Regions from separate parts of the Bacillus xiamenensis genome, predicted to be linked through region 1. Evidence: riboswitches for the same ligand, from Rfam matches in the RefSeq annotation. Region 1 holds a riboswitch; the other holds the start of a gene.
The links. Region 1 has a riboswitch for glycine ahead of BK049_RS08750 (amino acid permease). Riboswitches for the same ligand answer to the same signal wherever they lie in the genome.
Positions count from the first base shown of each region.

Region 2: it holds a riboswitch for glycine, as region 1 does, so the genes downstream of both, gcvT (glycine cleavage system aminomethyltransferase GcvT) here and BK049_RS08750 (amino acid permease) in region 1, are expected to answer to the same signal.

Region 1 covers NZ_CP017786.1:1,714,565-1,730,215, forward strand. Annotated here, with positions in the region: gene BK049_RS08690 (Ig-like domain-containing protein) at 64-2,250, shown strand; gene BK049_RS08695 (Imm64 family immunity protein) at 2,414-2,932, shown strand; partial or broken gene BK049_RS08700 (TerD family protein) at 2,944-3,357, shown strand; partial or broken gene BK049_RS08705 (ribonuclease YeeF family protein) at 3,513-4,709, shown strand; gene BK049_RS19760 (EndoU domain-containing protein) at 4,869-5,156, shown strand; gene BK049_RS08715 (hypothetical protein) at 5,182-5,601, shown strand; gene BK049_RS08720 (YxiF family protein) at 5,890-6,204, shown strand; gene BK049_RS08725 (hypothetical protein) at 6,618-7,232, shown strand; gene BK049_RS08730 (MFS transporter) at 7,624-8,817, shown strand; gene BK049_RS08735 (shikimate 5-dehydrogenase) at 8,865-9,767, opposite strand; gene BK049_RS08740 (MFS transporter) at 9,786-10,967, opposite strand; gene BK049_RS08745 (LacI family DNA-binding transcriptional regulator) at 11,545-12,567, opposite strand; glycine riboswitch at 12,846-12,925, shown strand; gene BK049_RS08750 (amino acid permease) at 13,088-14,437, shown strand; gene BK049_RS08755 (DUF3169 family protein) at 14,481-15,161, opposite strand; gene BK049_RS08760 (helix-turn-helix transcriptional regulator) at 15,158-15,364, opposite strand; gene BK049_RS08765 (NUDIX hydrolase) at 15,534-15,651, shown strand, end outside.
Region 2 covers NZ_CP017786.1:3,128,620-3,144,270, forward strand. Annotated here, with positions in the region: gene BK049_RS15970 (YqhG family protein) at 1-715, opposite strand, end outside; gene BK049_RS15975 (DEAD/DEAH box helicase) at 730-2,400, opposite strand; glycine riboswitch at 2,650-2,756, shown strand; glycine riboswitch at 2,760-2,855, shown strand; gene gcvT (glycine cleavage system aminomethyltransferase GcvT) at 2,959-4,056, shown strand; gene gcvPA (aminomethyl-transferring glycine dehydrogenase subunit GcvPA) at 4,073-5,419, shown strand; gene gcvPB (aminomethyl-transferring glycine dehydrogenase subunit GcvPB) at 5,412-6,872, shown strand; gene BK049_RS15995 (rhodanese-like domain-containing protein) at 6,912-7,292, opposite strand; gene BK049_RS16000 (lipoate--protein ligase family protein) at 7,513-8,349, shown strand; gene mntR (transcriptional regulator MntR) at 8,435-8,869, shown strand; gene BK049_RS16010 (patatin-like phospholipase family protein) at 8,975-9,850, shown strand; gene BK049_RS16015 (SA1362 family protein) at 9,847-10,242, opposite strand; gene BK049_RS16020 (DUF1385 domain-containing protein) at 10,281-11,237, opposite strand; gene BK049_RS16025 (YqhR family membrane protein) at 11,459-11,986, shown strand; gene aroQ (type II 3-dehydroquinate dehydratase) at 12,095-12,538, shown strand; gene BK049_RS16035 (M24 family metallopeptidase) at 12,532-13,596, shown strand; gene efp (elongation factor P) at 13,622-14,179, shown strand; gene BK049_RS16045 (YqhV family protein) at 14,553-14,837, shown strand; gene spoIIIAA (stage III sporulation protein AA) at 14,903-15,651, shown strand, end outside.

The DNA.
Region 1 (15,651 bases):
TATTGGTTAAAATGTATAATATTTGTATATAAACACATTAATAGGAAATGAGAGGATATATTTATGAAAATAGTCCTGAAAGTAGTAGCTTCTATTCTTTGTATGATGATGTTGAGTTTTCATATACAAGAAAATGTGAGTGCCGCAGAGGGTGGAACAATAACAACAGTTGATCGTTATCAATATGGTGATAATTATCTGACGGGTAAAACAGCGCCAAATGCAATCGTTGCATTCGTAGATTGGGGTGTTCCGAGTAACTGGAAATCTAGATATATGCACTACGCAAAAGCAGATAGTAACGGAAACTTTAAGTTGTTTTCTCAGAACTTTAGTTCAGGCCAAACGGTGGAGTTAGATACGTATGACCAAAATGGGACAAAGCTTTCTTCAAACAAAGTGTATATTTTCAAGGAATCGTTTACCTCATTAGATCCGATATATGATACTTCTCAGGAGCTAACTGGGAAAACTGTGAAGAACACAAAAGTAGAGGTCATGAAAGATGGTAAAGTGATTGCCTCAGGAACATTTAATGATGCCATTCATTTAAAGCTTCCTGTCCTAAATGCAGGCACATTCCTAACAGTGAAAATGACGACTGGAAGCAATATCGACATTTACAAAAAAATTGTTAATCCTAATAAAATCTCACTTATTCCTACGACAAAATGGTCTAAATCAGTGAAAGGCCAAACGGGAATCCCTTATGCAAAGATCGTCTTTAAAAACGAGAAATCTGGTGTCATTAATCAATCGGTGACAGCAGATGGAGATGGAAATTTTGAATTTAGTGTAGACAAAGATACCCTAAAGCTCTTAGACCAAAATAAATTACAAGTCATGGAACCAGCATATGACAATGTTTTGAATGAAAGATTTTTTCGTATCAAATCGACGGCTCCAACAATCAACCCATTTACCCAGCTATCAACATCAATTAGTGGAACCGCAACTCCAGAAAGTATCGTCCATATTCTAAATGGAGAGGGCCAAATCATTGGAGAAGGTAAGACAGACGCTAAAGGGTTTTATGAAGTTCCTGTTTCAAAGCTAATCGGTGGCGACTTAATGACCGTAAAGTCGTTCATGGCTGATAACCCGACTGAAGCAAATCAATCTCAAGAAGATGTACAGAAAGTATTTGTGGAAGAAATCGATGACTCAAGTGATACCATTAATGGTACCAGTACTTTTGGGGATAAAGCTGTTGTAGAAGTGCAATCTGATTCATCGAATAACACAATTAAAGCGATGTCCAAGCTCAGCACAAGTTCCACGAAAAAGAAATATGGACCATTTGCCATTACGCCAGGCAAAAACTTCAAATTAAAAACGGGGAAATTAAGACAGGGATCTAAAGTGACGATCACGTTGCTAAGTGGAAATAGACAGGTCTCCCTGCCTGCTATAACCGTCAAAAAAATCGTCACATCTTCGCTTGCAGCATCTCAAGTGAAGGTGACGAACAATAAAGGTCAAAACGATACGGTGACGATAAAAGGAATCAAAAAACAATCCGTCATCAAAATCTTTAAACAAGCTTCTGGTGGAACAGCGATTGCTCAGCAAACTGCATCGAGCTCGAACATGACGATTTCCATGAAACAATTGGGTAAAACAAGTGGAACGCTTTATATCAGCATGAAAGAGCCTGGTCTAAAAGAGGGAAATCGAGTACCAATTCGCTATCAAGGTGAAAAATCAGACGCTCTAAAAGTCAACCAGATCAAAATCAATAATCTCAAAAATAAAAATGACGTCATTACAGTGAGTAAGATCAAGAAAAAAGACATCATCAAAGTCTACTCAACAAACGGTAAATTACTTGTCACATCAAAACCGGCAAAAAGTTCATCCATCAAATTGTACGTCAAACAAGTTGGGGCTAAGAGCGGCAAAGTACTTGTTACACGAAGCACTGATAAGATGCTGGAAAGCGGAAAACAAGCTGTTTCTTTTAAAGGTGAGCCAACCTCTGCATTAAAAGGCAACCAAATTAACATCGTCAACAACAAGAAGAAAAATGACGTGATCACCGTCAGTCAATTAGCGAAACAGGATCTTGTTAAAATCTATAACCAATCAGGAAAATTAATTGGTCAGTCAACGGTCTCTAAAGGTAAGGTTGTGAAGGTGACCATCAAACAACTAGGCGCTAAGGGCGGAAAGATCTACGTCACCGTTACAGGAAAAGGCATGTCAGAGAGTAGTAAGACGGTAAAGACGTTTAAGGCTGAAAGAAAATAATGATAGATCAAAAGGCAGGTTCAAAGAGAATCTGCTTTTTTGTAGTATGCTTGAACAAAACAAAAAGAAAGCGGGGGGGGGGGTCAGCATAGCTTTAGGAGGATATATCAATATCGGATAGGTATTCTATGATGACATTCATTTAATAACCACTTTTCACAAACTGACTGACTACTTAACAAAAAAAGGAATGTCAATAACAAAAGTAAAGTTTAGTCAGGACGCTAATGGCGAAGCATGGATCGAACATGATGTAAAAGAGAATAAAATCAAAAACAATTACTTGGAAGGTTTTTATACAGAATTTGAATTGGCGGGAACATGTCTAAAACATACGACCATGAACATACAAAAAGAAGCTGGTTTTGTGGGGTTCGTTCTATATTTAAAGTGGACAGAGGTTGTTTCACATGATGTAGTTCGTATTCAACAGGAGATCGTACAGTGTCTTGTAGAACTTTATCATACTCTTACGTTCGAGTATGCATTCATTGGACATGAAATGGAAGTCGAGATTCATCCAGATGATGTTGAAATGAGTCTGCAAAAACATCAAGCTTTTCCAGTTGTTCTTATAGGTAAGGGGGATTATTTAGTCGTTTTTTATGGTGATACTCTCATTGACGGGCTAACTACTCAAGAGAGAGGGAAGAAATATTTAAAGGTTAAAAGAGAACAGTAGCAAAGCCTACTGAAAGTTACGGTAACGGGGCTGTTGAGCATATGGGAGATGTCGGTAGAGATCGTGAATCAATGAAAACAGAAGTCATTAAACTAAGGTTAAATGATGATATCCTTGCGGTGGTACCCGTTGTTTACTCTGCTCAATCAAATGGAACAGGTTCTTTCTATAGATATAGAGTGTCTATGAGTATCGATAATCATCAAGGAACGTCTGTCACGATTCACGCGAAACATGCAAATGACAATGATCGAATTTATTCTTGTGTTCCAGGTATTCTTCAAAACACGAATGATGGTGTGGTCATCTGTCCATTGGAGCTTTATAGCAAACCAAATTCCGAGCGCAGACCTAAATTAAAAATGAAATATGCAAATGAGATCGATGTTTTGATGGATAAAGGACCAATCATTGACTATAAGTAACGTGAACATGTGGCTAGACAGAGTATAATGAACTGTCTGGCTTTTTCTATATCCCTACAATTGATAAACTCGTTTATCCGAATTAGTGGGTAAATTAGATAGAGGGTTAATTCCATTTTTTATGTCATTTAGATGCAAAAGCACTAACCAGTGCCATGGATACAAGGGCAAAACACTATCAGGAACTCCGCGGACAAATGATAGATTTAAAAAAGGCATTACAAGGTGTTGCCAACCTCGGTGACGACTTCACTGGAAAAGGTGCTGATAACATTAAAAGCTTCTACAAAGAACTCGCCGGAAATGTGGACATGTTTATTAGCTTCATAGATAAACAAAAAGCCTTTCATGAAGGTGTTTCTGGGACACTTGATGATACAAATTTTGGCGGCGACACCTTTGTAGAAAACACTTTTTAGACAACGCTGTACATATGGGAATCAAGAATGCCAAAAGCATCGTGAAGGATCAAAAAAAGGCACTCAAAACGATTTTTCAAGATATTGATGACCTCATTTCTCTGGAGGTATTTGATAGTAAAACCTTTGACGAAAAGATTGCAGATGCGGAAGATGAACGGAAGAAAACGGTTAAAGATTTAATAGAGCTTGATCAAAATCTAAAAGATGAATATGCTTTGTCAGAGACGGAGCAGCAGGCTACAATGGCATTATACGCAGAAATGATGAATGCCACAAATGACGGAAAAGCCATTTCACCTATGAATTGTGACAAGAAAGCGTATCAAAATAGTGAAATCTACAAGGCAAAAAGCGATATTGAAAAGCAAACTTCTGAATATCTCAAAATCAAAAAAGAACAACAAGAAGCTCGTGAGATCGCAAAGGAACAAGAAGCCCTTGCCAACCGTCCTTGGTATGAAAAAGCACTCGATTATGGTGGAAATATCGTCAACGAGCTGACCGGCGTAAACGATGCAAAACGTGCCGCAACAGGCGTTGACCCGATCACAGGTGAAGAACTCACCGCAGGCCAGCGAGTCGCTGCAGGCGGCATGGCAGCAGCGGGTTATATCCCAGTCGTCGGTTAGGCAGGACGCATTTTCAAAGGCGGAAAAGCCGTCTATAAAACGACTCAAGCTACGTCAGCCGCAGTCAGAGCAGTCGACATTTACAAGACATCACAGAAGTCTTTTGATGCCTTAAAAACATCTCAAAAAGGCTTGTATGGCCTCACCGCCACCAACGGCTTTAGCGAAGCGATTACAGGCCGAGACATGTTTGGAAATAAGATCTCAAAAGAACAGCAGGAAGCGAGTATGAATGCGGCGCTTGGCATGCTTTTGCCATTTGGGGCGAAAGGGTTTCATGGGAAGATGGGGATTAAAAGTGAAGGTCGACATTCTACTGAAAAAACAGTAATTCGTCCAGAGATTGAGGCTAAAATTCTTGAAGGGCAACGTAAGGTCCCGAAAAATCAGTTAATAGGTGGGCATTCGTCCAACATTAATAATGATAATGAAAAATTTGCAGTTGAAGTATTATCAACAAATGCGGATGGAAAAAAATGTTTTATTTACAAAACAGTTTCCTGATGGAAATATATCCAAAATTAAAAAAAGTACGCTCTTTCCTGATTCGTGGAAGGATGAGCGAATTCTCAGAAGTATTACCGAGGTTGGCGATACAGCAGCCATTTCATCAAGGTTAAGAGATAGAGCAACTTGGCATAGAGCACGTATTGATGGTGTAGAAATTGATGTAATTAAAGTCGGGAAAGATGTAATTAGCGGCTATCCGACAGGTACAGAAAATGCTTTACGTCCATCAGGATTTTAATTTGAACTAAATGGAGGTATTAAACGTGTTTAAGGAATTAGATAATCTTTTATCTGCTGATACAACAGTAGATTCGTGGTATGACGATGGGTGTTTGATTGCTAGTGAGATACTCTCGGATTTTAGCTTGAACGATTGGGAAGAACTATCAAATCAGGTGCTCAATAAACCAATAGAGTGGCAGCGGAAAATTGCGTACTGTCTGGATAATGAGTGCAATGAATATGAGTTCAATATTTTAATGGATTTGCTGAATACCAATGATACGGAATTATTTGAGATTTGTATTGATACATTAAGAAGTTATCCCATTGAAGAGGGTAAAAAAATCGTACTGCAACATCCTCAAATTTTAGAACGGATCAATCAAATGTTGGCTACTAGTGCGAACCCACCAGCAAAGATAGTTCTTCAAGATTTCATTTCAAAAACACATTCAAATTAGTTCGTTTTTAATGAAGTCTAATGATGAAATAAGACCTTGATTGGTTTAATACTGATTAAGGTTATTTCATTTACACGGATGAAAAATGATACATTGTAAAAAGAGAGTAAGTAGGAGCGTTCATTCTAGATATTAAACAATATAAGAGTCATGATTAATTATTTTATAAAAACCCCCATTTATATTGATTGCCTATCTAGCATCATTCCCCCACAAACACAGTAGAAATTCCCAGGTTGAGTTCACTAGAGAGCAAGTGTTTATATGCCTTGTGGAGGTGATCTTGTAATGAATAAAAACCGAAAAACAAAAAAGGAAACCTTAAAAAGAAAAAGCAGAAGTAAGCACTTAATGAGCGAATTAAGCTATATGACACTTCCAGAAGCCCCTTTGTTAGAGATTGAAGAAAATCAATTGTTTTGTCAGAAGGTATTTACATTTCTTCAATCGAGAGAACATAAAATTCAAATACATGGAGACAACTATCTAGAGCATATTGAAAAGTCTACACAAGTGTTAAAAGAGATGGCCGAAAGGGTGAAAGAGACTCCTAAACAAGGCAGATTGCTTTTTTCCGAGAGCATGAAATTGAAGCGCTTTTAATGAATGTGGATGAAGTGTTTAATCATGTAACTAAACTTCTTGAGCACAAATCGGATTATGCATGGAGCGTACGGAATATGTTTATGAGTTAAGTACTTGGGGGCTGTGAGAATTGTCAGGAATGTTTAATCAGTCGAAGTGAAAGGATATATGGAGATTTTAATTGGGGTTATGTGATCAATTGCTGCTCACAGGGTTAATTTTGTATGAATATGCTCTTTGTTCTTAAAATCAAAAGTAAGTCTAAAGATTAGTCGTTTTGTTTTCAAGGGAGAATATTGAGTATAAAGATCTATTTTTTTGTTAAAAATTTCTTTCTCTGTCCGATATAGATATTATCATCCAAAAATGTGCGTTTCAGGAAGTTGATTTTGTGATGAAACACTATATCTTTTTGAGGAAGGAAGTTTGAAATGAAGTTTTTAAAGAAAAGTTGGAAGTATATTGTGGTTGCCATCGTTGCTCTGTTTATTGGATCGGCAATGTCTGGTACATCACCGTCAAAAGCAAGTGAAAAGCTAAAGAAAGAAAACGAAGCATTGCAGAAAAAAGTAGATGAATTAGCTCCGTATGCAAAGCTAGCAGAAGCTGAAGCAAAAGAGAAATTAGAGAAATTAGAAAAGAAAAAAGAAGAAGAAGCAAAAGCTAAAAAAGAAGAAGAGAAAAAGAAAGCAGAATTAGCGAAGAAAAAAGCGGAAGAACAAGAGAAAAAGGGTTACGATACTGGAATTACTTACGATCAATTGGCTAGAACACCAGACAAATATAAAGGTGAAAAGGTGAAATTTAAAGGTGAAGTTGTCCAAGTAATGGAGGGCGACGGCACGACAGAAATAAGAGTAGCTGTAGATGATTATTACAATGATATTGTTTATGGTGATTATCCAGCCGATCTCGTCAAATCGCGAGTCTTAGAAGGTGACGTGATTACATTTATGGGGACTTCTGATGGGGTCATTACATATGAATCCACGACAGATGGTGACATCACGATTCCAAGCGTCAAGATTGAGAAAATCGAAAATTAAGGTTTCCTATCGAACACCTAAAAAGCTTTCAATGAAATGAAGAATCAGTGTCAAAATGGATTGAAAATAAACGATGAAAAGAATTGAGAGATAAAAGGGGAGTGGCAGAGGACCACTCCTTTTTTGTATCAATGGTACATACGCTGGATCAATCATTTCCCTCAAATTTAAGCAATTCACTATCATTACCTTTCACATTCATATAAAATAAGACCTAGTGAAAATTTGAAGAAATGCTTGATAAATGAAGGGCATGTAAGCTGTGAGCTGCATGAGATGATGAGATGTTTGCATGTGAAGGTTGTGAAGCTGTTCCTCCTCACGCATGAGATCTTGTAAGCGTAGCCATTATTTGTCACTTCATTGCAATGGTGTTGAGGGGTGTGTCAGTATGAGGAATCCGTATTTGAGAACGGCTTCTAGTCTTTATATCAATTATTTTTTATTAGGTATGGTCAATATTATTTTGGCTTCGAATATGCCGTTTTTAATCAAACAATTAAATACCGATAGTGCAGGGGTTAGTTATATGATATCCGCACTTGGCATTGGCAGGGTGCTCACGTATGGTCTTTCAGGTGTGCTGTCAGATCGTTTTGGGCGAAAGCCGGTGATTTTGGTTTCAGGTGTGCTGATGGCGGTGTTCCTCATTGGAATCCCATTGTCTCCAAATTATCAAATCGCCTTTGCGTTTGCGATTTTGGCAGGGGTGGCGAATTCGGCAATGGATGCAGGAACGTACCCAGCGTTAATGGAGGCTTTTCCGCAAAACTCGGGATCTGCGAATGTGATGGTGAAGGCTTTTATTTCGATTGGGGCGACCATCCTGCCACTGGCTATTTTCTTTTTAGCGGAGCATGATTTGTTTTACGGGATTGCGTTTTTTGTTCCTGCTTTTATCTATCTTGTGAATGTTTTGATGCTGTGGACATTGCCATTTCCCAATCATCGCAAAGTGGAGCAAGTCCAGGTGATGGAGCATGAGGAGCTGCCGCGTTTCTCGTCAGAGCCTACGTTTTGGAGGGAAGGGATCGCACTCATTGTGATCAGTTTTACGTCAAATGGTCTCTACGCCTTGCCGCAAATTTGGCTGCCTACGTACGGTGAGGAAATATTGGGGATGGCTTCTGGCAGTGCTGTGAAGCTGCTTAGTTACTATAGCATGGGTGGTTTGCTGTCTGTGTTATTGCTCACATTTCTTTTGCGCCGCATTGTTCGTCCGGTGACTGTGCTACTTGTCTATCCGATCATTACACTTGTCTCCATCTGTGTGCTATTGGTCGTGAAGTCTCCAGTCATAGGGACCGTTAATGCATTTGTACTTGGCTTTTCAACTGCGGGTGTCTTTCAGCTGACGTTAACGGTGATGGCTGAGTTCTTCTGGAAGAACAAAGGAACGATGACAGGGATTATCTCAACAGCAGGCGGGGTGTCGGCCATCGTCATCCCAGTCGTAACTGGTTTAATCGAAAGCCATTCGACCATATTACAGATCTTTATGTTTGATGCTGTTGTGGCGGTTGCCGCTATTATCGGGGCAATGTACATTCTGTATCGCTACCGTCGTATCATGATACATGAATAAAAAAGACGACTTCCTAAGAAGGAGGTCGTCTTTTTTATATGTTTCGTTTAGAAACGGTCGTTTTCAAACAGAATCTGTTTCACTTGCTCAACTGGCATATCTTCTCCAGTAAAGAGTTTGTATGCAAGAGCACCTTGCCATAGCATCATGCCAAGACCGTTAATCGTTTTGGCGCCAGCTTCCTGTGCTTGAGCAAGAAGCTTTGTTTTTTGCGGGTTGTAAACGACATCTGTCACGATTAAGTCTTTACGCAGTACATCAAGTGTATCATCAATGATGCTGAGCTCATCTAATGGTTTCATGCCAAGGCTTGTTCCATTCGCTAAGATCGCACTTTCAGCTACTTCACGACGGAAAGCGTCTTTGTCTTCAAGTGGGAAAAGGTTAGCTTTGACACCAAATGATTTCATTTCGTTGTTGATGTAATTTGCATTTTCCTCTGCTTGAACAAAGTATTGATCATTACGAGCAAAAATACTAATTTCACGAATACCTGATTGTGCAAGCTGAATGGCAATCGGTGTTGCGGCGCCGCCTGAGCCAACGAGTGTAACCTTTTGTCCAGTTAGTTCAACGCCATGTTCAATCAAGTTTCTCACGTAACCAAGACCATCTGTGTTGTAGCCAACCAGCTTACCATCTTTGTTCACAACCGTGTTGCTTGCACGTGTATATTTCGCAGAATCATCTAGTTCATCTAAGTAATCCAATACTTTCATTTTGTTAGGCATCGATACGTTAAATCCAGCTGCACCCATCGCTTTCATTCCGTTTACAGCTGCTTCTAGCTCATCATTTCCTACTTCAAAGGCTAGGTAAGCATAGTTGATCCCTGTTAATGTATAGCCAAGATTGTGCATCCGTGGTGACAGGCTGTGTCCGATTGGTGTCGCAAGAAGACCGACTAATTTTGTTTTTCCATCAATATTACGTTCATGTATGTTTGTCATAATTGACATCTCCTTTAATTATCTAAACAATTTTTTCATACGTCCTAGAACAAAGACTGCTAACAATACGCTAATGACCGCAATGATCATATCGAAGAATAAAGTCATTTTAATATCGTACGTGCTGACGAGTCCGCTAGTAATCAGCGGAACAAGAATAAACGCTGAGCTTGCCGCAATGTTGACGTATGATGAAGCCGTTGCTTTGTTTGTAGGGAATAATTTCATCATAATACTCATAGACAGTTGGAAGATCCCTGCTGTAAATAATCCTAAGAAAAAGGTACTCACAATGACAATACCGTACGTTTCGATTTGAAATAGTGAAAGCATGGCAAGGAATGCCCCAATTGGATAAATAATGGCAACCATAATCGGCGAAATATATTTATCTAGTACGATTGAAAGCAATAGAACAGACACAAGTGCACCAATACTAAAATAAGAAAGAAGCTGTGTTGCTTGTCCAGTGCCAAGCCCAATCAATTTTAACCCGAGCTGTGGAAGCCACGTCTGCCATACCACAAACAATGCAGTAGATGTGAAACCCATGAGTACAACAGCTAAGCCTTCACCAAACATTTTAGGTTCTGCCTTCATCTGCTCCTGTACTGGAAGGTTATTTTGAGAAACAGCTTGCTTGTGATTTGGGAACGGCATAAAGAGCAAGTAAATCCCTACCAGTAAATAAAGAAGTCCTAGTCCAAAGAATGCCCAGCCCCAGAAGATATCATGTGCAACAAGGAATGCCAAGATAAATGGAAGAACAGTTGCACCGATTGAAACGGATGCTTTTACTAATACAGAAGCTGAACTTGCTTTTTTAGGAAATGATTCTGTCAGAGCAGGATATGTCCCTGAATCAAGCAATGAGTTTGCAATCCCTGCGGAAATCGCAAAGATAAAAGCTAATGTATAATTGGTAGTCGTTGGAATCCCAATTAAGAATAATAAGTATAGAAAGTTTCCTGTAATAATGACGGGTTTACGTCCCCAGCTGTCTGCCAGCCGGCCAGAGAAAAAGAGAGCAAGCAGTTTCCCAATTCCGATTGCCGATACAAGCAAGCTGATTTTCGGAATATCCACATGGTAGCGTTCAGATAAGCTTTCCATGTTTGATGCGACAATAATGTTGATCATGCCTAGCATGAAATAGTTTAAATACATGCCAAGTGATGATTTAATATATGGATTTTTCATGTTCCCACTCCTATATTTGAAACCCTTTGAGGGTCAAATTTTCTTTGTTATCCTTTGTTATTTCCTTAAAAGTAAATAATATTAAGGCCATCACAACACCCCTTGTGTGATTAATGAAAAAATAATGAATATTCATCTGTTTTTCAAATAAGTACATCGTTCTACTAGAATATAAAAAATGATAACAGTTATGATAATAAAATGGCATTTCATGACTTGATCAGAATCAAAAAACTTCATTTTCAACCGTCGTTACTAAAAAATAATGATATGTCCAAATAAGTATAACGATATACTAAAAGAAGCAACGAGATAAATATACTCCTGCGTTTAAAATGTGTCAAGTTTATGACTTTGTGATTTAAAAAAAGAAAAATGTAACAAAGAAATAGTTGACTTGGTCAATAAAAAAAGAAGAAATGCGAAGCCATTCTCCTTTCTTCGTATAGACAAATCCTCACATTTGGTGTCAGTTCTGTGTACCAATGCTCGTCCTTCCTTGACTTCAAAGGTTTTCAGGTCTTGCTGATACGAAAAAAAGGGCTAAAATCAACATTCATTTTAGCCCTTTTTCTATTCATGAGGATGTAGATGTTTCTCTAATATGAAGTTGTGGCTTTAAGATTAATCGCTGGAACTCTTCATCCTGCCCGTTCATTTTATGATATAAAAGATTCGCTGCTTTTACCCCGATGGATCGCGGGAATGATGAGACAGTGGTGAGCGGCGGGTGATACATCTCCGCTTCAGGAATATTATCAAATCCAACAACATCGATGTCTTCACCAGGCTTGATATCGCGTGCTGACAATTCTTGAATGACCCCAAATGCGACTAAGTCGCTAAAACAAAAAATAGCAGTAGGCGGATTGGGCTGATCCATGACTTGGGCAAGTGCTTCTTTCCCGCCTTCACGGGTAGGTTCGATATCGATAATAAGAGATTCATCAATCGTTATGCATTCCTCGTCATGGGCTCTTTGGAAACCTTTCATTCGTTCAATCCAAGTCGATGAGGACTTGATTCCGCCTAAGAAGGCAATGCGTCGATGTCCTTTTTGAAGCAGGTGATGTACTGCCATCCAAGTACCTTGTTCATAATCAGCGCCGACATAATCACAATGGACATCCGCTAATTCACGGTTTGCCAGTACTTTTGGGGTGCGTATGTTGTTTAACTGTTTGACCGTCCGTGTAGAGCTTTTCGAAGCGGGATTTAAGATGATTCCGCCAACTCGGTGCTCTACCATGGTGGAAATGAGCCGTTCCTGTTTATCGACACTGTCAAAGGTTGTCCCAAGCAAAACGGTATAGCCAAGTGATTCAAGTGTGGTTTGCACGCCGATTAAAAATTCAGAAATAAAGGTGTTTGAAATATCTGTAACGATCACACCGACAATATTTGAGCTTTTTGACCGCATGTTGGCGGCGACGCGATCATACACGTACCCTAAATCTTCCATGGATTGCAGCACTTTTTTTCGAGTTGCTTCTGAGATTCTAGGGTTGTTGCGAACAACGAGTGAGGCCGTTGAAGTCGATACACCGGCATGCCGGGCGACTTCCTGTAATGTGACACGCTGCTTGTTCATTTTTTTCATTTTATCTTCACCAACTTCAATGAATTGCCTACCTTTGGTTCATGATCAAGATGGATTTCTCCATCAAACGAGCCGAACATTCTTAGTTTTATTATACCTTAATCAGGGGGTGTTGATGAAGTGATGTCATATTGCATTGTCAAATAGGGGGGATAAAAGTTTAAAAAGATGACCATTGACAGCTTTCTTCTAGAGGCGTAAAATATAAAATTATTCAGATATAGAAACATTTTAAGTAAATATCGAAAGCTATGATTGCTATGGGTCACACTATGGCAGGAGCAGCTTCTGGAGAGACCGCATGTATGTGCGGCGCCGAAGGGTTCACAATCTCAGGCAAAAGGACAGAAGAGTACGAAATATTGTATTTGTGATGCATGGATGTTGCCATGTATTGCTTTTCTCTATTTTGCTATTCTTTTATGACCATGAGATTGGAGCGCATCCAATCTCTTTTTTTATGGACTTTTTGAGCGTTCATTATTTCAGTATAGGATCGTGTCGTAGGAGGGCGTTGACATTGGCACAGCAAGAGTTAAAACGAGATTTATCAAACCGCCATGTACAGTTGATTGCAATTGGCGGAACCATCGGAACAGGGCTGTTTTTAGGCTCTGGAAAGGCGATTCAATTGGCAGGACCGTCGATCATTTTTGCCTATTTAATTGTCGGAATGGCTATCTTTTTTGTCATGAGGGCACTTGGAGAATTGCTCTTATCGAAGACGGGCTATCAATCCTTAACGGATATTGCAGAGGACTATCTTGGCCCATGGGCTTCCTTTGTGACAGGGTGGACGTATTGGTTTTGCTGGATAATGACAGCGATGGCTGATGTCATTGCGGTCGGGGTATATGTGCAGTATTGGTTTGACATTCCGCAGTGGATTCCCGCCATTATTTGTTTATTGATTTTACTAGGGTTTAATTTACTAACGGTGAAGCTTTTTGGAGAAATGGAATTTTGGTTTGCACTGATTAAAGTGATGACGATTCTACTGTTAATTGGTGTTGGAATGGTCCTGTTAATCATTGGTTTTCAAACAGATGCTGGACCTGTGACGGTCACAAATCTTTGGTCACACGGCGGGTTATTTCCACATGGTGTCACAGGCTTCTTACTGTCATTCCAAATGGTGATTTTTGCGTATGTGGGAGTGGAACTTGTCGGTGTATCCGCAGCAGAAACGGCGAATCCTCAAAAAAATATCCCATCTGCGATTAATAAAATTCCATTAAGAATTCTCTTTTTCTATGTGGGTGCGATCTTTGTTTTATTATGTATCAACCCATGGACCGAGCTTGGTGCATCAGAAAGTCCTTTTGTGAAAACCTTTGGACTCATTGGTATACCAGTAGCAGCGGGGATCATTAATTTTGTCGTCCTGACGTCTGCGGCTTCCGCTTGTAATAGCGGTATGTTCTCAACGAGCCGAATTTTGTATAATCTCAGTCACCAAAAGCAGGGACCGGCTTCCTTTGGCCGTTTGAATAAGCATGCTGTCCCAAGTAATGCACTGTTTGTTTCAACGATTGTCGTGTCTGTAGGGGCTCTTTTAAGCAAGCTGATTCCAGAACAAGCTTTTGGAATTGTGACAACGATCAGTGCGATTTGTTTCATTTGGGTATGGAGTATTATTTTAATATGTCATTTGAAATATAAGAAGACACGTCCTGAACTGCATAAGGCGTCTACCTTTAAAGCGCCATTTACACCTTTTGTGAATATAGCGGTTCTTGTGCTATTTGCTGCCATTCTTGTCATCATGCTTTTCGCTGATGCAACACGTCCAGCGCTGTTATTGACACCAGTATGGTTCGGGTTCCTATTGTTGATTTATGCACGAAAGAAACGCCGATCAGCATCATGAACGAAAAAAGCACAGCCTTCTCCAGTGGCTGTGCTTGATCTATTTACCGATTTCTAATTTTCAACATATAATGTGCATTCAAAATGATCAGAACGAGTCCAATGATGATGATCGAAAAGAGCTGAGAGTGATTGGCTCCAAGAGAATACACAATCAAAATAAACATGGCACCGGTCAATAAAATATTCATCATTTGATGGGTGTGAAATAGCCCATCCAGCATCACATGTTTTTCCCCTTCATCAGAAATGGCGAGTAGCTTTTTGCCATAATCCTTATCGGATGGACTTGGCAGAGGACGATTAGGGTAGACGAGTTTTAGAACAGAGAGCGCAACATACGAACTGATAATGGTGATGATAAACAAAGCGGCATTGATAAGAATAAGCCAGAGTGGCTGCTCAGTCACGATGGCCATACCAATGGCAATAATGGATAAAATGGTACTCACCGTATTAGCTAACGTTACATCAGTAAAAGTTCGATACTGTTTTGCTTCCAGTTCATCCTCCTCATCACCAGATACCGAAAGTGATACTCTTTTCTTCATACGTGAAATGCCTGAAACACAATAAATGATCAATAGGATAGTCAATCCAGTGATGACAAGGGTCGCTTCAAATGCAGCTTGCAGAAGTGTCAGCTCAAATTCGGCTGCCAGCAAACAGTAAGCACCGAGAAAACCAAGGAGAGCACCTAACAACATTTTGTATATGGTTTTCATGTGAGTTCATCCTCCTCAAATAGAAAAATACGTTCAATGGGTTCCTGAAAAATACGAGAAAGCCTCATAGCAAGTAAGAGAGACGGCATCAATTCATCTCGTTCCATTAAGCTAATGGTCTGGCGGGAAACCTTTGCCCGTTTCGCAAGCTCAGTCTGATTTAAACCATCACGTGCCCGCAGCTCTTTTAGACGATTTTTCATTCTGTCACCTCAGCTCTGATTAAAATCTTCTCCTAATTGTAAAGTATCATATTCATTTTGACAAGTATAGTTGTCAAAATGATAAAAATAATTGTCAGAAAGATCGCCTTTATTCAAAAGGGAATCAATGATACGCTATTGAAAAGAGAAACGAAAACAGGTGATGCCCATGTTCATTGATCAATTAAAAAATGACTTACATCAATCACAGCCATTATTTATTGGAGAAGAGACAGCGTTCAAAGCAGCAGTCCTTGTCCCTTTGGTGCAAGTAAACGGGGAATGGC
Region 2 (15,651 bases), 1.4 Mb from region 1:
GTGCTTGTCTTTCTATTTCATATTCTACAGATGTGTCAGAAGTCCCTTCATAAAATTGGTTTAAAAGTTCCGAGTCTTCCTTCCACTTTTGAACAGCTCTTACTGCCCAATCGTCCGGCTCTTCGTGGGCATAACGCTCCATCAGGCTGTAGAGCCGTTTGACGCCGCTCTCTGGCTTAATCATCGTACTCATTGTAAAGCAATAGTCAGGAATTTGAGACGACAGCTCACGGGCTTCCAGCTGATCTTGAAATTGTTCGATGACTTCCCCGCGTATCAGATGAAGCCCAAGGGACAGCAGCTTATCTTTCTTACGGTCTGCCAGATAGGATATTTTCACATTGAGGCCAAGCCATGGCTCTAGAGCGATCTGGTTGTTTGTGAGCGGTCTGACTTTTTCGTAGAGCCGGATAAAACGGCCTTGCTGTTTCACAGCCTCGAAAATTTGGAATAAGCGAGGGGAGCCGAAGTGGACGAATTCGCCCTCGACCGTGTCACCCGCTTTTTTTTGATCGGTAATCAAGGTCAATTGCCGCGGCTCAGGTACACCGCCCGTTTTTTCGAGCCAGTGCCAGTAAAAAGGGCGGTTCATAATCAATTTATCCATTTCGATTGTCAGTTGTACTGTCATGTGCCCTGCACTTTCCTCTAGTATGTCGCATTGATTTGCCTGAAAGAAGCGGAGAAGAAATGTGTGAATGTCACGCTGCTCCATTGGTCAACTCTCCTTTATGAACCCTGCTGTCTTTTTTCTAAAAGCGGTGTTTGTGCTTCTGTCAAATAGGAAGCAAATTGGGTTAACTTCTTTTTCATGTCTCTGTCAGATTCGTGCTGAAAGAGGATATGATGCAATTCTGTTTCGGCTTCTTTGATATCAATCCGGGTTAAAATATCATCTAGATCACCAATCACGTTTTCAAACAGCTGAATTTTTTCATATAACAGCTTTAAAATATGTTCCTCGACTGTTCCGTTTGTGGCCATATTGTAAATGTGGACATCCCGCTCTTGACCGAGGCGGTGAATACGTCCAATTCGTTGTTCTAGCCGCATTGGGTTCCACGGAAGGTCGTAGTTGATGATCTGGTTGCAAAACTGAAGGTTGATCCCCTCGCCGCCTGCTTCTGTCGCAATTAACACTTGCGCCCGTTCTCTAAATAAATCCTTCATCCAGTCTTTTTTGCTTCGTTTAAAACCGCCTCGAAAGGGAACTGAGCTGATCCCGTTTTGTTGGAGAAACCATTGTAAATAAATTTGTGTCGCACGATATTCAGTGAAGATAATGACTTTCTCATTTAATTGTTGAATGAGCTTAACGACTTCCAGCGCCTTTGAATTTTGTTCGACTTGATTGATTTTCTCCATGATTTGCCCAATTGCAGAAGCGCCTAGAATGTGTTTTTCCTCTTCTTGCATTTTTTTGATGGTCATATAGACCGCTTCTCGGCTTGAACAGCATTCTCGTTCCAAGGTCATAATGGAAAACATGTGCTTCGTATAAGATGGATTGTTTTTCAGCTGACAGATTTCATCATATAAGGATTGTTCTGTCGGCGAAAAATCAATGGAAATGGTCTTCACATGACGTTTTGACCATTCGATGCCAGTGTCTTGCCTGCGGTTACGAATCATCACTTTATTGACTAATTGTTTTAGCCGGTCATGGTCTTCAAGCTGAAGTTCCTTTTTAGCAAAGAGATCTTTGAACTGATGTTCATTTCCTAGATGCCCTGGTTTCAAAAGGGAGACGAGATTGAAAATTTCTCCTATTCGGTTTTGGATAGGTGTCGCTGTGAGCAGCAGGCAGAACTTCTTATTCAAATTTCTCACAAACTCATAGTTTTTCGTTTTATTGTTTTTCAGTTTGTGTGCTTCATCAATAATGACCATATCGTAGGCGATGGATAAAATGGTGTCTCGATGTGGCTGTCTTTTGGCAGTATCAATCGAGGAAACGACAACATCACACTGCTCCCACACATAGCTCTTTTTTTGCTCGACAGCATCAATGTAAAATTTCGTCCGCAGCTCTTGCACCCATTGGGACACAAGGGAGGCGGGTACGAGAATGAGAATCTTTTTGGCAAGTCCGCGAATCATGTATTCTTTGATAATGAGTCCAGCTTCTACGGTTTTCCCAAGGCCCACTTCATCTGCTAAAATGGCTTTCCCGTTCATCTCTTCTACGACTCTTTTAGCGACTTCAAGCTGGTGTTTTAAAGGAGTAAATGCAGGCAGGTGTGCGGGAGCCAGCAGCCCCTCGAATGAATCGATGGCTGTGACTTGTTGAACCTGCGCTGCTAAACGGTACATATTCCAGTTCGCCCAGGGGCCGTCTGCTGAAAGCCGCTGCTGAAATTCATTTGCCCATTCCTCATCAAAAATCGTTTGAATATTCAATGTCATCGCCTGCCTTTCTAGTCGGTTGATGTAAAATCGTTCTGTTTTTAAACGCTTCATTTTTTAATAGGTGTTTAAAAGATGATATATTTTAATAAAAGCGAACGATACTAAATGTTTATTTTAAAAATGTTAATGATTTTTCTGTTGCTCTCGATCCATTTCTAATGGTAGGATGTTGGTAAGTGAACTAGAGAATAAGTCACCCATTTTGATAGTATGTCCAATAAATGTGAAGAATATGAGCGGATGATGGTATGGGGAGAGACCTAGCGGTTATTTTGCACTGGCAGGCGCCGAAGGAGCAAGCTGATTGAATCAGTGAATCTCTCAGGCAAAAGTACTCTTACCGGACGCAACTCTGGAGAGTGTTTGCTCATCGGTTTTTAGCAAACCACCAAAGGGGAAAACGCACAATGATGTTGTGCTGTAAACTTTCAGGTGCAAGGACAGAGACTTCTTTTTGATAAAAGGGAGCGCTCTGTCCTTTTTTGCTGTGATTTTTTCTGAAAATTCAGCTTGTGGTCTGCACTGTAAGAAAAAAGGGGGAAATGATTGATGTTGAAACGAACACCGCTTTTTCATGCGTACGAAACATTTGGCGCAAAAACGATTGATTTCGGGGGCTGGGAATTACCTGTCCAATTTTCTTCCATTAAAGAAGAACATGAAGCTGTTCGAACAAAAGCAGGGCTTTTTGATGTGTCTCACATGGGTGAGGTGGAAGTCAAAGGTCAAGATGCCCTTCCTTTTTTACAAAGGTTATTAACCAATGATCTGTCGAAGCTGACAGATGGTAAGGCACTATATACAGCCATGTGCTATGAAGATGGCGGAACGGTGGATGACCTGCTTGTCTACCAAAAAGAAAAGAACAACTATTTGCTTGTCATCAATGCATCAAATATCGAAAAAGATGTGGATTGGCTGCTTCAGCATCAAGGGGAGGATGACGTTACAATCAAGAACATCTCTGATCAAACCGCCTTGTTAGCCCTTCAAGGACCTCTTGCTGCTGACATCATGAAGGATGTGGCAGGTAAAGAGGTGACATTACTCAAGCCGTTTACATTTTTATCAAAAACGGAGGTCGCTCAAAAAGAGGTGCTTGTTTCAAGAACCGGCTATACAGGAGAAGACGGCTTTGAAATCTACTGCCAGTCAGAGGATGCTGTCCATATTTGGTCGGCTTTATTAGAAGCGGGTGAGCCTAAAGGGCTCATTCCATGCGGTCTCGGTGCACGTGATACCTTGAGATTTGAAGCAAGACTTCCGCTTTATGGCCAAGAGCTGACCAAGGATATTTCTCCTTTAGAAGGCGGGATTGGTTTTGCTGTTAAAACGGATAAAGAAGCCGATTTTATTGGAAAAGCCGCGCTCAAAAAACAAAAAGAAGAGGGAACGAAACGAAAGCTTGTCGGCATTGAAATGATGGATAAAGGAATTCCGCGGACAAACTATCCGGTCTTTTCAGGAGAGAAGCAGATTGGAATCGTCACAACGGGCACACAATCTCCAACGTTAAAGAAAAATGTCGGGCTTGCCTTGATCGAAACCGCTCAAGCCCAGCTTGGGACAGAGGTGGAAGTGCAAGTTCGCAAAAAACGTCTAAAAGCCAAAATCGTCGCCACACCATTTTATAAAAGAGCCAAATAACGAGGAGGAATAGAGGATGAAGCACAGGTATTTGCCGCAAACAGAGCAAGATCAAAAAGAAATGCTGGATGTCATTGGCGTTCAGTCAATTGATGAGCTTTTCTCAGATATCCCAGAGAAAGTAAGATTCAAAGGCACATATAACATCAAAGAAGCCGCATCTGAAACAGAGCTCGTGCGGGAATTGTCTCGTCTCGCTGCCAAAAATAAAGATACTCTTGCCTATGCATCGTTTTTAGGTGCTGGTGTGTATGATCATTACCAGCCTGTGATTGTAGATCATGTGATTTCACGTTCTGAATTTTATACAGCATATACACCGTATCAGCCTGAGATTTCGCAAGGTGAATTGCAGGCGATCTTTGAATTTCAAACGATGATTGCGGAGCTGACCGGTATGGATCTTGCAAATTCCTCAATGTATGATGGCGGAACCGCATTAGCTGAAGCGGCGATGCTGGCTGCAGGACATACAAAGAAGAAAAAGGTTGTGGTCTCTGAGACAGTTCATCCTGAATCACGAGCGGTGCTGAAAACATATGCAAAAGGACAGCATATTGAAGTCGTCGAAGTACCTGCACGTAAAGGACAGACGGATATTGCTGCATTAGAAGAAGCTGTCTGCGACGAAACAGCAGCGGTTCTTGTACAATATCCAAACTTCTTCGGTGTCGTTGAACCGTTAAAAGAGATTGAACCGATTGCACATCAAGGGAAAAGTCTGTTTATTGTTTCAAGTAACCCGCTTGCACTTGGTTTACTGACACCTCCAGGAAAGCTTGGAGCAGATATTGTCGTTGGTGATGCACAGCCGTTTGGCATTCCAGCTGCATTTGGCGGACCTCATTGCGGATATTTCGCTGTGACGAAAAAACTAATGCGGAAAGTGCCGGGGCGTTTAGTCGGACAAACAGAAGACGAGAACGGTGTGCGTGGATTTGTACTGACCCTACAAGCGCGCGAGCAGCACATTCGAAGAGATAAAGCGACTTCTAATATATGTTCCAATCAGGCGTTAAACGCGTTAGCCGCTTCTGTTGCAATGACGGCACTTGGAAAAACAGGCATAAAAGAAATCGCCTATCAAAATGTACAAAAAGCTCATTATGCTAAAACGCAGGCGGAAAAGCATGGATTACAGGCTGAAATAGAAGGGGCCCATTTTAATGAGTTCGTGATCAAGCTTGATGAGCCTGTGAAGGAAGCTAATAAACGATTGCTTGAAAAAGGAATCATTGGCGGATATGATCTAGGGCTAGCCTATCCAAACCTTCAGCATCATATGCTTGTAGCCGTAACAGAGCTAAGAACAAAAGAAGAAATTGATACGTTCATCAAGGAATTGGGGGATCGCCATGAATAAACAAGATCAGCCGCTTATTTTTGAATTATCCAAAGAAGGAAGAATTGGTTATAGCCTGCCTGATTTAGATGTACCTGAAGAAAAGCTCCCAGCTTTATTTGATGAAACGTATATCCGCCATGAAGATGCGGAGCTGCCTGAAGTTTCCGAGCTAGATATTATGCGTCACTACACAGCATTATCTAGGCGTAATCATGGGGTCGATTCTGGCTTTTATCCTCTAGGCTCTTGTACGATGAAATATAATCCGAAAATTAACGAAAAGGTCGCACGTCTTGCAGGCTTCTCGCAAGTGCATCCGCTTCAAGAGGCAGACACAGTGCAAGGCGCATTAGAGTTACTTTATGATTTAGGTGGCCATTTAGAAGAAATCACAGGAATGGACGCCGTGACTTTACAGCCTGCGGCAGGAGCACACGGTGAATGGACGGGGCTCATGATGATTCGTGCGTATCATGAAGCAAGAGGAGATCATAAACGAACAAAAGTGATCGTGCCTGATTCTGCCCATGGAACGAATCCGGCATCTGCGACAGTCGCTGGATTTGAAACGATCACCGTCGCATCTGATGAAAATGGTCTTGTCGATTTAGAGGATCTGCGGCGTGTTGTCAATGAAGAAACCGCTGCTCTCATGCTCACAAATCCAAATACACTCGGCCTTTTTGAAGAAAATATTTTAGAGATGGCTGAGATTGTTCACGGAGCTGGAGGTAAGCTTTATTATGATGGAGCGAACTTAAATGCCGTTTTAAGCAAAGCAAGACCGGGGGATATGGGATTTGATGTCGTTCACTTAAATCTGCATAAAACCTTTACAGGTCCACACGGAGGCGGAGGTCCTGGTTCTGGTCCAGTCGGTGTGAAAAAGGATTTGATTCCATATTTGCCTAAGCCAGTACTTGTGAAGAAGGAAGGTCGTTATTATTTTGATGATGATCGCCCAGAATCCATTGGACGTGTCAAACCGTTCTATGGCAACTTTGGCATCAATGTCAGGGCGTATGCGTATATCCGTTCTATGGGTCCTGACGGCTTAAAGGCTGTAACAGATCATGCGGTGTTAAATGCCAACTATATGATGCGCCGCTTAAGTGCCCATTACGATTTGCCATTTGACCGCCACTGTAAGCATGAATTTGTTCTTTCAGGTAAACGTCAGAAAAAACTAGGTGTCCGGACGCTTGATATGGCCAAACGATTACTTGATTTTGGCTATCATCCGCCAACGATCTACTTCCCGCTCAATGTAGAAGAATGTATCATGATCGAACCAACTGAAACGGAATCAAAAGAGACCCTTGATGCATTCATTGAAGCGATGATTCAAATTGCAAAAGAAGCAGAAGAGAACCCAGAAGTCGTACAGGAAGCACCACATACGACAGTTGTCAAACGAATGGATGAAACAAAGGCTGCACGGAATCCAGTTCTTGTTTTTGAAAGAAAATAAAAAGACTCTAGGGGGCAATAGCTCCCAGAGTCATTTTTATTAATTCTTTGTTTTAATGCGGCCGCCCCATTTTTTAAAGCCGCCCTTTAAATTATAAATCTCACGACAGCCATTTTTACGTAAAGTTTGAGCTGCCTTCCCGCTTCTCAAGTTGTTTTGGCAATAGAGATAAACAGGCTTGTCAGGGCGTATTTCATTTTTTCGCTGCTTTAGTTGTGAAAGGGGGATGTTTCTTGCGCCTAAAATATGTCCGCCTTCAAACTCATTTGGCTCTCTCACATCAATGAGCTGGGCTTTGCGGTACCCTTTAATAAATTCTTCTTCCGTCAGCGTTTTCATAATACGCTGCTGATAAATGAAACTGCCGATGGAATAAAGAACGAAAAGTCCACAAAGTGAGAGGACGATATAGTTGAATATTGGCAATACGACTCGACTCCTTCTTGAGCATCAGCACAGTAGCCTGTCTGATGGTACGTTTTAGACAAATACTATTATAGTAAAGCAAAAGAAACTTGTCATCATAAATGGTCAGAATTATTTTCAATTCCTTCCCTATTTGATAGACTGATGAAGAGAGAAAACCGGTGGCTGCCACCATGATCTAACATTGACTACGTAAAAGAGAAGGGATTTTTATATGCAAAAAGAGAAATGGTGTTTCATTGATACAGGAAACCAAGACCCTGCCTTTAACATGGCAATGGACGAAGCCTTGCTTTATTGGCATAGTGAGAATCTCATCCCGCCAGTGATCCGTTTTTATGGCTGGAATCCGGCGACACTATCTGTTGGGTATTTTCAGCATGTTGAAAAAGAAATCAACATGGAAGCGGTCAAGCGCTATGGTCTTGGATTTGTCCGCAGACCAACAGGCGGCAGAGGGGTTCTTCATGATCAGGAGCTGACCTACAGCGTGATTGTGTCAGAAGAGCATCCAGAGATGCCAGCGACGGTGACAGAGGCATACCGCGTCATTTCAGAAGGTATTTTAGAGGGCTTTAAGGAACTGGGACTCGATGCGTATTTTGCCATTCCTCGTACAGAAAAAGAAAAAGAAAGCTTAAAGAATCCAAGGTCGTCTGTCTGCTTTGATGCGCCTTCTTGGTACGAGCTTGTCGTAGAAGGCAGAAAAGTAGCAGGCAGCGCTCAAACGAGGCAAAAAGGTGTGATCCTCCAGCATGGCTCGATTTTAATTGACCTTGATGAGGACAAATTGTTTGATTTGTTCCTTTATCCAAACGACCGGGTAAGAGAGCGGATGCAGCGCAGCTTTAAAAACAAGGCGGTGGCGATTAATGAAATCTCAGACCGAACATGTACGATAGACGATGCACGTGTTGCGTTTAAACGAGGGTTTGAAAAAGGATTAAATATCGAGCTTGTGCCTTATGAGCTGACAGATGAAGAATTAGCGTTTGTCCACCATCTCGCCAAAACGAAATATGCCTCAGATGATTGGAATTACAAGCGTTAAGACGAAGGACACTTCTTGTTTTTTAATGAGCGATGGTGTAGAATTGTTATGATTATTAAGTAAAGGTGCATTTTGGAGGGGTTTTATGACTACACCTAGTATGGAAGATTACATTGAACAAATTTATATGCTAATAGAAGAAAAAGGATATGCAAGAGTATCTGATATCGCAGAAGCACTCGCTGTCCATCCCTCCTCTGTAACAAAAATGGTTCAGAAGCTAGATAAAGATGAATACCTCATTTATGAGAAATATCGTGGTCTAATTTTAACCCCGAAAGGCAAAAAAATTGGAAAACGTCTCGTATACAGACATGAACTGCTAGAGCAATTTTTAAGAATCATTGGTGTAGATGAAGAGAAAATTTATGATGATGTAGAAGGCATTGAACATCATCTCAGCTGGAACAGTATTGACCGCATTGGCGATCTCGTTCAATTCTTTGAAGAAAACGATGAGCGATCCGTTCAGCTGAAAGCGATTCAAAAGAAAAACGAACAAACCAATCAAGAATCTTAAGAAAAAGGACACCCATGCCGAGGGTGTCCTTTTTGAATAAAGTTCTAATTGAAAGCAAATGCTCCTACACTATTAATAGTGTGACATTGAAAAGGGGGCTCCTTGATGAAGATAGATGGTGTGTTCTCGGGTGGAGGCATTAAGGGTGCAGCACTTGCAGGTGCCTATGAAGCACTTGAAGCGAGGGGATTTCAATTTGTCCGTCTAGCTGGAACAAGTGCTGGAGCGATCATTGCTTCACTCATCGCAGCAGGTTTTACAAGCCAGGAGATTCGGGACCTTTTAGATGAAATGGATGAGCATCAATTGCTTGACCGTAGGTGTCAATTCATCCCGTTTAAAATGCTCAGATGGGTATCTATTTATTGGCGTCTTGGTCTTTACAAAGGAGACCGGCTAGAAAAATGGCTGGCAGACATTTTAAAACGAAAAGGCGTCACCGTATTTGGCGATCTGAAAAAAGGTTCACTGAAAATCGTCGCTTCTGATTTAACGAATGGGAAAATTCTCGTCCTGCCAGATGACCTTCCTTCATATGGGTTAAATCCAGAACGTTTTTCCGTCGCAAGAGCCATTCGCATGAGCTGCAGCCTGCCGTATTTTTTTGAACCTGTCAAACTGAGGTCTTCAAAAGGAATTTGTACCATTGTAGATGGAGGAGTGCTCAGCAATTTTCCAATTTGGTTATTTGCGGAAGAGAAAAAAAGACCATTTGTCGGTGTCACATTAACACCAAACGAAAAAGAACGCCCTCAACATTCCATCCGCAATGCGTTTGAACTGTTTGGCGCTCTTTTTGAAACGATGCGTGGTGCTCATGACGAAAGGCATATTGCCACAAAACACGAACGTCATATTATTTTTATTCCGGTAGAACACGTCATTGCCACTGAATTTCATCTCATGACAGAAAAGAAAAGGGCGCTCGTCGATCTAGGTAGACAGAAGGCCGAGCAATTTTTAAAGAGCTGGACATTTTAAAATAAGGCGCGATTCTTCTTTTTGTTTTTCTTGCCTTCAATCACAGTCAAATGTGTTTGGCTTTTCTTTTTGAGAAGGACGGGCTTAGACTTGTGGTCAGTCGGCACGCTTCGCAAATGAGTGACCCGATTTTTCATATGGCTTTTCGTCTTTGGTTTAGGCTGCTGGTAGCGACGTTTTGATTGTTTGACTGCTTTACGATATAGGTTGCCTTCTGTTCCAGTTCTTCGATTCATCAGCCATCTAAAAAGGAAAAACATAACCGCTCCAATGATCACAACTGATAGCAGCATCGTAAAGAGTCTGCCAGGATTCGTTGTGAGTAAATATATAAATCCCAAAACACCTAAAGCGAAAATAATGGTAAAAGCAGGATGTACTCGGCGATTCATAACTGTCCACCTCCGAAGGAATTTACCGGATTTATAAGCTAGATCACTTGATGAGTAGAATCTGATGCTTGTTTCTCAGACGCTTCCTCTAAACGAAGAAGTTCATTAAAACTTGCAATGGCTACCTCGACTTGGTCGTCAGAGGGTTCTTTTGTTGTAAGTAATTGCAGCCAAAGGCCAGGATAGCCAAGCACTTTTAGCACTGGCACTTCACGGAGTTTGTTCGTAAGCTGAAGCACTTCAAATGAAATGCCCAGAACAACCGGAATGAGTGCCAAGCGGTTCAGAATTCTCACCCATAAAGGATCTGTCGGTACAAGTAAATAGACGAACATTCCAACAATGACAGTGAATAAAATAAAGCTGCTGCCGCATCGATAATGAAGCCGGGATTGGCTTTGGACATTTTCCACTGTGATGTCAAGGTTCTGTTCATAGCAGTTTATGACTTTATGTTCTGCTCCATGATATTGAAATACCCTTTTAATTAAAGGGGTCATGGAAATAAAGTAAATATAGCCTAATAACAGGATCAATTTAAAGAATGTTTCAACTGCGATTTGTGCGAAGTTTCCTGAGAACACAGGCCGCACAAGCTCAGCTAAAAAGACAGGTACTAGGGTAAAGACAAATTTACTAAAGAGAAGAGAGAGAACTCCGATCACAGCAATGCCGAAGATCATTGAGAATTTCGAGCCTTTTTGTTCTTTTTCAAGAGTATGATCTTCAGAAGGATCTAAGTCATAGCGCTCACTGGAGAAATTTAAGTGCTTACTGCCGTTTGCGCTTGCTTCAACAAGTGCAGCAACACCCCTAACAAATGGGATTTTCTTGAGAAAGGCGGTTCGTTTATTGGAGGTCCGGGGAAGCTTTAAAAACTCGATGGACTGGTCCTTACGCCGAATCGCTGTCACATAGTTCTTTTTACCTCCGAACATGACACCTTCTACAACTGCCTGCCCTCCATATGCTGGAGATTTTGTTTGATTGGACATATTTCATCAACCTGCCTGTTTCCTGTAATTTACATGCATTTCTTTATACCTTTATTGTACAGGAAATGAAGGGAAATCACTAGCTCACAGGTCGATTATCTACTAGAATTCTATCTACCTCTTTTTAGCCAGTATACCCTGTTTTAAAAATTTTACACTCACGCATGGAAATCCTTTTTTTTCATGACATTTTGGACATACTACTTGCTGGAGGTGTTCATATGAAACGTGATGAAAAGAAAAACCAAGAAGAAAAAAATCAGTCTGTACAAACGTCTTCGATGGTGGCAAGGGCAGCAGCTACAGGCTTTGTCGGCGGATTTTTTTGGGGATTTATCGGATTTCTGACCCATATGTTTCATTTTTCAGAGGTGAGTCCAAATATGCTTTTGCAGCCATTTGTGCTTGGTGATTGGAAAAAGGGAGGACTTGGCACATTGATTAGTATTGTGCTTTTAGGGCTTTTATCTATTGGCGCGGCCTTTATTTATTACGGGCTGTTAAAACGGATCAAAGGCTTTTGGATGGGGCTGGTGTATGGCGGGCTTTTATGGGTACTTGTTTTTTATGTATTTAATCCTATTTTCCCAGATGTCAAGCAAGTACAAGATTTACAGCAAAGCACCATTGTAACGACATTTTGCCTATATATTTTATATGGCATGTTTGTAGGGTACAGTATTTCATTTGAATACAATGAATTAACAAGCCAGAAGCTTGCGAGGGCACTCGGGAAAAAGACAGAATAAAGTGTAAATCACTCATTCATATGATAAAATATTTTTGGAAACGAAAGGTTTCTAAGGAAAAAGAAACAGACATCGATATAGATTGAATTAGGGTGAAGGAGTGGTTAAATGCCTCATTTTCTAGTGCTGAATGGGCCCAATTTAAATAGGCTCGGCAAAAGAGAGCCTGCTGTTTACGGAAGTAAAACGCTGACAGATTTAGAAACGGATTTGTTTCAATTCGCAGAACGAGCAAATATCCAATTAACATTTTTTCAATCGAATCATGAAGGTGATTTGGTTGATGCGCTCCACGAAGCAGAGGAGCAGTACGATGGCGTCGTGTTTAACCCGGGTGCTTTTACCCACTATAGCTATGCACTAAGAGATGCCATTGCAAGTATTTCTTTACCTGTCATCGAAGTACATATCACAAATGTTCATAAAAGAGAGGAATTCCGCCATCACTCAGTTCTTGCGCCAGTCTGCCAAGGTCAAATTGTTGGACTTGGTCTAGAAGGGTATAAATTGGCGATTCGTTATTTGGTCAGTGATGGGGGAGCGGGATCATGAAACTTGAAAAACTAAGAAATCTTTTAAACGAATTAGAAATTGACGGTCTAGTGATTACGAGCAGCTTTAATTTACAATACATGACCAGCTTCACTGGATCAGCTGGTCTTGCCGTCGTTTCAAAAGATCGAGCAGCCTTTATTACCGACTTCCGCTACACAGAGCAAGCCAAGGACCAAGTAAAAGGCTATGACATCATTGAACATAAAGGAAACATTGTAGAAACTGCTGTCCAAACGGCAAAGGCATTTGGGGTCAAACGTCTTGGGTTTGAACAGAACCATATGACATTTGCCACATATCAGCAGTACGCAGGCAAAGCAAGCGGTATAGAGCTTGTTCCTGTCTCAGAATCAGTTGAAAAGTTGCGCTTGATTAAGTCTAATGAAGAGATTAAGATATTAGAGGAAGCTGCGAAGATTGCAGATCACGCCTTTGATCATATTCTCACTTACATCAAGCCGGGCCTGACAGAAATTGACGTCATGAACGAGCTTGAATTTTTCATGAGAAAAGAAGGTGCTGAGGGATCTTCATTCGATATGATTGTTGCTTCAGGCGTTCGTTCAAGCCTGCCGCATGGGAGAGCAAGTGAAAAAGTGATTGAATCCGGTGATTTGGTTACACTGGATTTCGGTGCTTACTATAAAGGCTATTGTTCTGATATGACAAGAACAATCGCTGTAGGAACGCCAAGCGACAAGCTAAAGGAAATTTATCATATCGTATTAGAAGCAGAAAACGCTGGTGTGGATAGAATCAAGCCAGGCTTAACAGGAAAAGAAGCTGATCGCATCACACGAGACATCATTGAAAAGTATGGCTACGGTCAATACTTCGGGCATTCGACTGGACACGGGCTTGGTATGGAAGTACATGAAGCGCCTGGTCTTTCTTCACGCTCAGAGGTCGTGTTAGAAGAAGGAATGGTTGTGACAGTAGAGCCGGGAATTTACTTACCGGATGTCGGCGGCGTGAGAATTGAGGATGATATTGTCCTGACAGCTGACGGCAATAAACGATTGACCCACTCACCGAAAGAACTTATCATATTATGATGGTGAAATGTAGGAGGATGACAAAATGATTTCAGTAAACGATTTTCGTACAGGCCTGACAATTGAAGTGGACGGCGGTATTTGGCGTGTAGTGGATTTCCAACACGTAAAACCAGGAAAAGGCGCAGCATTTGTCCGTTCGAAACTGCGTAACCTGCGTACAGGTGCAATTCAAGAAAAAACATTCCGTGCAGGTGAAAAAGTAGCGAAAGCTCAAATTGAAACAAAAACAATGCAATACTTGTATGCAAATGGCGACCAGCATGTATTCATGGATACAAGTTCATACGAACAGCTTGAACTAAGCGAAGCGCAAATCAAAGATGAGCTGAAATATTTGCTTGAAAATATGTCGGTTCAAATCGTGATGTACGGTGATGAAACACTTGGAGTAGAACTTCCAAACACGGTAGAACTAGAAGTAGTAGAAACAGAGCCTGGTATTAAAGGTGACACAACATCAGGCGGCTCAAAACCTGCGAAAACAGAAACTGGTTTAATCGTCAACGTTCCTTTCTTTGTGAACCAAGGAGATAAACTAGTGATTAATACATCTGATGGTTCATACGTTTCAAGAGCGTAATGAACGAAGAAAGACTGTAAACCTCGAGTTTACAGTCTTAGCGTGTAGACAAACCCTCGCATTCTTTGTCAGTCCTGCGTGCCGGTGCTCACGAATGTTAAATTCGCTCCGCTCCGGTACTCGTCCTTCCTAGACTGCAAAGGTTTTCATGTCACGCTGAAAAGAAGACAAAAGACTAAAATAAAGTTCATTTTAGCCCTTTGTCAACAATCTGAGACTGTAAACCTCGAGTTTACAGTCTTTTTTTATTGAAAAAATAACGCCTCTCCAAACACTTCTCTCTCTATTCTCTCATTCATCTCTCTTCCTTCTGAAAAACAAGACTACTTCCAGCTAGTGAAGCATATAGTGTAAAAAAAGCTGGAGGTTCTATATGAAACAATTTCTTTTCCCGGGCATACACCCGTCAGTCGCTGCAATGGCAGGCATGAGATTTTTATCAGCGACCATTGAACTGACGGCCGCCATCCTCATTTTACTTACAAATGATGTACGTAAAGCGGTTGTCATCAATAGCATTCTAGCGATCATCGGGCCGCTCATTTTTATTATCACCATGACGATTGGAATCTATCAAATCGCAGGGCAGTTATCCTATGCAAAGCTTGTGTTTATTTTCATGGGTGTCGTGTTTATTCTTGTTGGGATTTATAAGTGAATGGCTTGGCATAATTAACGCCACACATCATACATTTTAGAGAAGAAAAAAAGGAGGGGAATTCGTTGCGGAGTTTGTTGGATATTCTCCCGCATTCGATTGGACAAGAGCTCAGCCTGCTGAAAGAAGCAGAATGGGCGCAAATAGAAGAAATCCGCATTCGCACAGATCGTCCGGTTGAATTGATGCAAGGAGGAAAACCGCGCTTTCTTTCCTATCATACAACAGGAGAAGACGCATCACAGCTATTAGGCAGGCTAAGTAATTACAGCATGTACACACTTGAAGAAGAGCTAAAACAAGGCTATATCACCATATCTGGCGGACACCGGGTAGGACTTGCTGGAAAAGTAATCGTTGAAAATGGTGTCGTCAAAGGCTTGAGAGATATTTCGTCATTTAATATCCGTATTGCAAAAGAAAAAATCGGCATGGCCCTGCCCTTTCTCCCTTATTTATATGAACAACATTGGTGCAACACACTCATCATTGGTCCTCCGCAAACAGGGAAAACGACATTGCTGCGTGATGTAGCGCGTCTTGCGAGTACAGGAACGAAAACCATCCCTGCTAGAAAAACAGGCATTGTGGATGAACGCTCTGAGATAGCCGGGTGTATAAGAGGGGTGCCGCAGCATTCTTTTGGACACCGGATTGATGTACTGGATGCGTGTCCAAAAGCTGAAGGGTTAATGATGATGATCCGTTCCATGAGTCCAGAGGTCATCATTGTAGATGAAATCGGAAAAAGTGAGGATGTACAGGCACTTTTAGAAGCGATCCATGCTGGAGTCACCATTATCGTCTCAGCTCA